3 regions of the Tardiphaga sp. 862_B3_N4_1 genome follow, and region 1 is predicted to be linked to each of the others. Evidence: predicted binding sites of a transcription regulator. Region 1 holds the regulator's gene; each other region holds the start of a gene.
The links. The regulator LexA, encoded in region 1, represses DNA repair genes until DNA is damaged. The targets are predictions, from matches to a motif close to TGTTCNNNNTGTGTTCNG.
Positions count from the first base shown of each region.

Region 1 (2,271 bases):
ACGCAATGGGTGGCAGCCTTGCCCGGCGCCATCGGCCGGATGCCGGCCTTCGGGACGGGACCGCTGATATCAGCCAGTATCGGCATCATCGTGCTGGGATTGCTGCGCACGCCGTTGCGCCTCGCAGGGCTTGGTGTGCTTGCGCTCTCGATTGTCTGGGCGTTGCTGGTCAAGCAGCCGGATGTCCTGATTTCGGGTGACGGTCACAGCGTTGCGGTACGGGGCAGGGAGGGGCGCCTGCATATGATGCGCAGCGCCAAGGATGCGTTTCTCGCGAAGGAGTGGCTTGCCGGTGATGCCGACGCCCGGCTGCCAACGGATGCCTCCCTCAGCCACGGTGTGTCCTGCGACCGCGACGGGTGCATCACGGCGCTGGCCGATGGGGCTTTGGTGGCGCTGGTCTTACAGCCGGATGCCTTCGCAGATGATTGCGAGAAAGCGGCGCTCATCGTCACGGCGCGACAATCGCCGAGGGATTGCAGGGCGCTGGTGATCGATCAGGATCGCTTGCAACGAAATGGCGCGGTGAGCCTGCACCGAACTGCGAACGGCTTTACCATCGATGCCGTCCGGCCACGGGGCTTGGACCGTCCGTGGTCGCGCGCCATTCCTGATGAGCCCCAGCACGATCTGATCCCGAACAGTCGTACGCCACAAAATCGGCCGGTGGATGCGACGCCGGCGGAAGCCGATCTTCAACCCGAAGATCAGTAATCCGCCGAGGCGCAAATCTCAGTAGCGGCGATACAGGCCGATCAGCTTGCCCTGAATGCGCACCCGGTTAGGCGGCAGGATGCGAACTTCGTAAGCGTCGTTCGCTGGCTCTAGCGCGATCGACGCGCCGCGGCGGCGGAAGCGCTTCAACGTGGCTTCCTCGTCGTCAATCAGGGCCACCACGATGTCGCCGGTGTCGGCGCTTTCGTTGCGCTGGATCAGCACCGTGTCGCCATCGAGAATGCCGGCGTCCTGCATGGAATCGCCGCGCACTTCGAGCGCGTAATGTTCGCCGGAGCCGAGCATGTCGGCGGGCATGCTGATGGTGTGGCTGCGGGTCTGCAGCGCCTCGATCGGCGTACCTGCCGCGATCCGGCCCATGACCGGGATGGCAACCGTGCGGCCATTGTCATCATCGCCGCTGTTGCTGGCGATGCTGGCGGCCGAACGCACCTTGCCAAGCGTGCCTTCGATGACGCTGGGCGTGAAGCCGCGGCGCCCGGTGCCGCCGGTGACCGGCGCGCCGAGCTCTGGCAGCTTGATGACTTCGATGGCACGGGCGCGGTTGGGCAGACGGCGTATGAAGCCGCGTTCTTCCAGCGCCGTGATCAGACGATGGATGCCGGACTTCGAGCGCAGGTCGAGCGCATCCTTCATCTCGTCGAAGGACGGCGGGACGCCGGCTTCCTTCAGCCGTTGATCGATGAATCGCAGGAGTTCGTATTGTTTGCGCGTGAGCATCTGAAGCCATCCTCAGTTGACGGTGTCGGCCGCCGCGTGCGTTTCAAAGGGCCTTCGAACGGTGAGTCTCAATCCTGAGACGATCGTTCGAAGATCGGTTGCGCGAGTTCGGGCACTCTCAAACTACTCAAAGCCACAGAATCTCGAAACAAATCATGAACGAACACTATATGTTCCATATGTGTTCTGCAATGCTTAATTTGCCGTCAACAGAACGCACGTTGAGTGAGGTTTGAGGAGGCTGTTCCTCACCAGTCGTCGATCCTCGACGGACATGGAAAATGCTTCCGCGGTCGCTTGGGCTACGCGGACGTCACGCGCCCAATGGGCGGCGGCGGAGTCGTGGAGCCGGTCGCCAGCGAGCGCTGAACCATGATCGTGTCGGCCCAGCGGCCGGAGCGATAGGCGACGCCGGGCAGCAAGCCGACGCGGGCAAAGCCGAAGCTCTCATGCAAGCCGAGCGAGGCCGTGTTGTCGGCATCGATATAGCCGATGATCTGCCGGAAGCCGGCCGCCGCGCAGACATCGATCAACTCGCGCATCAACAGCCGGCCGATGCCCCGGCCGACATGTCCGTGGTGGATATAGATCGAATGCTTGACCGTGTAGCGATAGGCCGGTCGCTTCCGAAACAGCACCACATAGGCGTAGCCGACGACCTCGCCGCCTTGCGTGGCGACGAGATGCGGGAACCGTTTGCTGCGCAGGTTCTTGCGCCGGTCTCTGAGATCGTCGGGCTGCGGCGTGTCGGCGTCGCTGACGCCTTCCTCGACGCCTTGCCGGATGTGCCGGCGATAGATCGCCAGCATGGCATCG
Region 1 covers NZ_JBPWQB010000001.1:1,992,166-1,994,436, forward strand. Annotated here, with positions in the region: gene AB8B02_RS09280 (ComEC/Rec2 family competence protein) at 1-714, shown strand, start outside; gene lexA (transcriptional repressor LexA) at 733-1,455, opposite strand; gene AB8B02_RS09290 (GNAT family N-acetyltransferase) at 1,758-2,271, opposite strand, start outside.

Region 2 (2,271 bases), 670 kb from region 1:
GCAGACACAGCTGCACTGCGCCTGGATTCACCGCAGAGCCCGACGTGAGATCAATCGGCCTCAGCAGCCAACCTAATAACCGTCGCGGGGCAGCCCGAAGAGTTGCTCGAACACACTCGGTTGGCGAACCACCCATTGGCCCGGTTCGCCCGTTCTCAGATCCCGCACATAACGCGGCGGCGCTTCCACATAGTAAAGCGGCGGCGGCGCGCGAATGCCGGTATCCATCGTGATGGGATAGCGCGCGGTGCCGGCGCGATAGCGCGCATCACGGTAGTCAGAGGCAAGTACCGGCGTCGCCAGCGTCGCTGCACCCAGCACGATTATCAAAATACGCACGGCACACCTCACGCTGACGTCACTGCGGTGAGGCTATCGGGCGGAGGTTAATGAAGGATTCGTCGCATGGCAGTTCCACGCGAGCTCCTGCGCGGAACAAATTGGACTCGCGAAGCGCTGGACTGCGGCTCAGCTGGTTGGTCGAGCAGCCTCGATTGCTCACCACTGCTTGCATCTGGATTCTGCTCGCGGCGCGTCTACCGAGCGTAAGCAATCGCCAAGTTGAACAGGACCACTGCAGAGGCTGCACCTCCGGCATCGCCGCGGCAAAGGCGATCCAGGCCAACATTGCCGACCAGTTCTCGCGCGTCGGAATTTTGGCAACCAAATAGACCTTGCCCATGTGCCGGTCGATGCGTCCCACCCGGCAAGGCTGGCGAACCCTTCGAGAAGAAACTTGCAAATGCCCCGTTCAACCGCGTAGACCAAGAGAACAAACCAAAAACACCCATAGCCGCGATTCCCTCCGCCAATGGCCAAAAACCTCCTCTCCTTCGTCTGCCAGAATTGCGGTGCCGCCTATAACAAGTGGCAGGGCAAGTGCGACGCCTGCGGCGAGTGGAATTCGCTGGCCGAGGAGGACACCACCGGCGTCACCACGATTCCGGTCAGCGCGCGTTCCAAGCGCAAGGGGCGAACCTTCAATCTCGAAAGCCTGACCGGCCAGAGCAACGATGCGCCGCGCATTGCCTCGGGGATGGGCGAACTCGACCGCGTCACCGGCGGCGGTTTCGTGCGCGGCTCGGTGCTCTTGATCGGCGGCGATCCCGGCATCGGTAAATCGACCTTGCTGACGCAGGCCACCAGCCTGATGGCGCGGGCCGGCCATCGCGTGGTTTACATCTCCGGCGAAGAAGCCGTGGCACAGGTGCGGCTGCGCGCGTCGCGGTTGGGCCTTGCAGACGCCTCGGTGCAGCTCGCGTCCGAGACCTCGGTCGAAGATATCATCGCCACGCTGTCCGAAGGCACGGTGCCGCGGCTGATCGTGATCGACTCGATCCAGACCATGTGGACCGACACGGTGGAATCCGCGCCGGGCACCGTAACCCAGGTCCGCGCCTCGGCGCAGGCGCTCATTCGCTTTGCCAAGAAATCCGGCGCCACCATCATCCTGGTCGGCCATGTCACCAAGGACGGCCAGATCGCCGGGCCCCGTGTGGTCGAGCATATGGTCGATGCCGTGATGTCCTTCGAGGGCGAAGGCTCGCAGCAGTTCCGCATCCTGCGCGCGGTGAAGAACCGCTTCGGCCCGACCGACGAGATCGGCGTGTTCGAGATGACAGGCCTAGGCCTGCGTGAGGTCTCCAACCCGTCGGAGCTGTTCCTGTCCGATCGCGATCTCGGCTCGCCGGGCACCGCCGTTTTTGCCGGCATGGAGGGCACCCGCCCGGTGCTGGTGGAACTGCAGGCTCTGGTTGCGCCGACCACACTGGGCACCCCCCGCCGCGCCGTGGTAGGCTGGGATTCATCCCGGCTGTCCATGGTGCTGGCCGTGCTGGAGGCCCATTGCGGGGTCAAGCTGTCGGGCTACGACGTCTATTTCAACGTCGCCGGCGGATTGCGCATCAACGAGCCCGCCGCCGACATGGCCGCGGCCGCAGCACTTGTGTCGTCGCTCTGCAATGCCCCGCTACCCACCGACGCGGTCTATTTCGGCGAAATCTCGCTGTCCGGCGCCGTGCGCCCGGTGGCGCAGACCTCGGCGCGGCTGAAAGAGGCGGCAAAACTCGGCTTCGGCCGCGCAGTGCTGCCGGAATCGGCGCGCGGCGACCCCGGCGGCGACGCCGGACTGTCGCTGAATACCATCGGCGGCCTGACCTCGCTGGTCGCCGATATCGCTGCGCGCGGCGTCAAACCCACGCGCGACAACAGCAAAAGCACAGATGCCGAGAAAAATACCGTACCGGCGCGATTCAAACGCCAGGACGGCTG
Region 2 covers NZ_JBPWQB010000001.1:2,663,673-2,665,943, forward strand. Annotated here, with positions in the region: gene AB8B02_RS12575 (hypothetical protein) at 73-339, opposite strand; gene radA (DNA repair protein RadA) at 812-2,271, shown strand, end outside.
Region 2: the regulator LexA is predicted to act here: its motif matches at 769-786, upstream of radA (DNA repair protein RadA).

Region 3 (2,271 bases), on a different contig from region 1:
GTGCCGCACCGCCGCGTCGATCTTCGACGGCCGCATGCGCTACGATCTCAAGCTCGACTACAAGCGCATGGAAAGCGTGAAGGCCGAGAAGGGCTATCGCGGACCTGCCATCGTCTGCGCCGTCTATTTCACGCCGATCGCGGGCTACGTGCCCGACCGCGCCGCCATCAAATATCTTGCCGCCCAGCGCAATATCGAAGTGACCCTGGTGCCGATCGCCGGAACCCGCGTGCTGGTGCCCTATCGCATGGTGGTGCCGACCCCGCTCGGTGTCGCCATGCTGGAAGCCACCGAATTCGTCACCACCCCCGCGCCGGCCAAGGCCGTGGCGAAGACGAACTGAGAGAACGAGGCAAGTTCTAAAGGAGGCGGCTCCACACACCGGCCTCATCCTGAGGAGCCGCGCCCTTGCGCGGCGTCTCGAAGGATGGTGACAGGTCTTGGCCCCGCCAGCTCATGGTTCGAGACGCGCGAAGCCGCGCTCCTCACCATGAGGGACCGAGACGGGACGCTGCCGCAATGATGCCGCAAGACAAAGTGCGCCATCGCAGCATCGTCGCAAACGCGCCGCAGGATTTGCGCAGGATCCCGGCTTGACTCAAAGCCGGTTCGGAGTCCGTGCGCTGTTCATAACTTCGGGGATTTGTCGGCCCTTGTTGCGCTGTCACAAACTTGATCTAGTCAGTCTCGGAGAATGTCAGCGCGAGATGTTGGGGTGATGCGGCCATGGAGGTGCCGAGTCACCGATTCGGGCCGCTTTCGTTCCGGACTCGTTCCAAACCATCAAAAAGCGCGGCTCTGAAGCGTCGTAACCTGTCGCCGTCTTGACAGTCGGCGACGCGGAAATATCTGAAAAACATGGCCTTTTTGTCTTCTCCGCCCACGCTGTCCAACGGCAGGGCCCCCGGCGCCGGCGTCACCGCGGTGCTCGGCCCCACCAATACCGGCAAGACCCATCTCGCCATCGAGCGCATGCTGGCGCATTCGTCGGGCATCATCGGCCTGCCGCTGCGGCTGCTGGCGCGCGAGGTCTATAATAAAATTTTGGACCGCGTCGGCCCCGAAGCCGTGGCGCTGATCACCGGCGAAGAGAAGATCAAGCCCGCCAAGCCGCGCTACTGGGTTTCGACCGTCGAGGCCATGCCCAGGGATCTCGACGTGTCGTTTCTGGCCGTCGACGAGATCCAGATCGCGGCAGATCTGGAGCGCGGCCATGTCTTTACCGACCGCATCCTGCATCGCCGCGGCCGCGACGAGACGCTGCTTTTGGGTGCTGCCACGATGCGCCCGATCATCGAGCGGCTGCTGCCCGGCGCCAGCATCGTCACGCGGCCGCGTCTGTCGCATCTGGAATTCGCCGGCGATCGCAAGATCACGCGGCAGCCGCGCAGGACAGCGATTGTCGCGTTTTCCGCCGACGAAGTTTACGCCATCGCCGAACTCATCAAGCGCCAGCACGGCGGCGCGGCAGTCGTATTGGGCTCGCTGTCGCCGCGCACCCGCAACGCGCAGGTCGCGATGTTCCAGAACGGTGACGTTGACTACTTAGTGGCAACCGACGCGGTCGGAATGGGCCTCAATCTCGACGTCGACCACGTCGCCTTTGCCAGTGATCGCAAATATGACGGCTATCAATTCCGTCGCCTGACGCCGTCGGAATTCGCGCAGATCGCCGGCCGCGCCGGCCGCGCCACGCGCAACGGTACCTTCGGCACCACCGGTCGCTGCGAGCCGTTCGAGCCCGAACTTGTCAATCAGCTGCAGAACCACATCTTCGAGCCGGTGAAGGTGCTGCAGTGGCGCAATTCGAAGCTGGACTTCTCCTCCATCGCCTCGCTGCAGGTGTCGCTGGCAGAGGTGCCGCGCCACGAGGCGCTGACCCGTGCGCCGATCGCCGAAGACCTGCGCGTGCTCGATCATGCCGTCCGTGACGTCGACGTGCGCGAAATGGCGCAGGGCAAGGCCGCCGTCGAGAAACTGTGGGACGCCTGCCAGATTCCAGATTACCGTCGCATCGCGCCCGCTGCACACGCAGAGCTGGTAGTCACTATCTTCAACTTCCTGATGCAGCGTGGGCGCATCCCCGATGCCTGGTTTGGCGCTCAAATCGCGCAAGCGGACCGAACCGATGGCGATATCGACACGTTATCGGGCCGAATCGCGCAAATCCGGACCTGGACATTCGTGGCAAATCGTCCCGATTGGCTCTCAGATCCTGATCATTGGCAGGGAATTTCGCGCGAATTGGAAAATAAACTGTCAGATGCCCTT
Region 3 covers NZ_JBPWQB010000002.1:1,096,689-1,098,959, reverse strand. Annotated here, with positions in the region: gene AB8B02_RS22445 (DUF3108 domain-containing protein) at 1-343, shown strand, start outside; gene AB8B02_RS22440 (helicase-related protein) at 859-2,271, shown strand, end outside.
Region 3: the regulator LexA is predicted to act here: its motif matches at 761-778, upstream of AB8B02_RS22440 (helicase-related protein).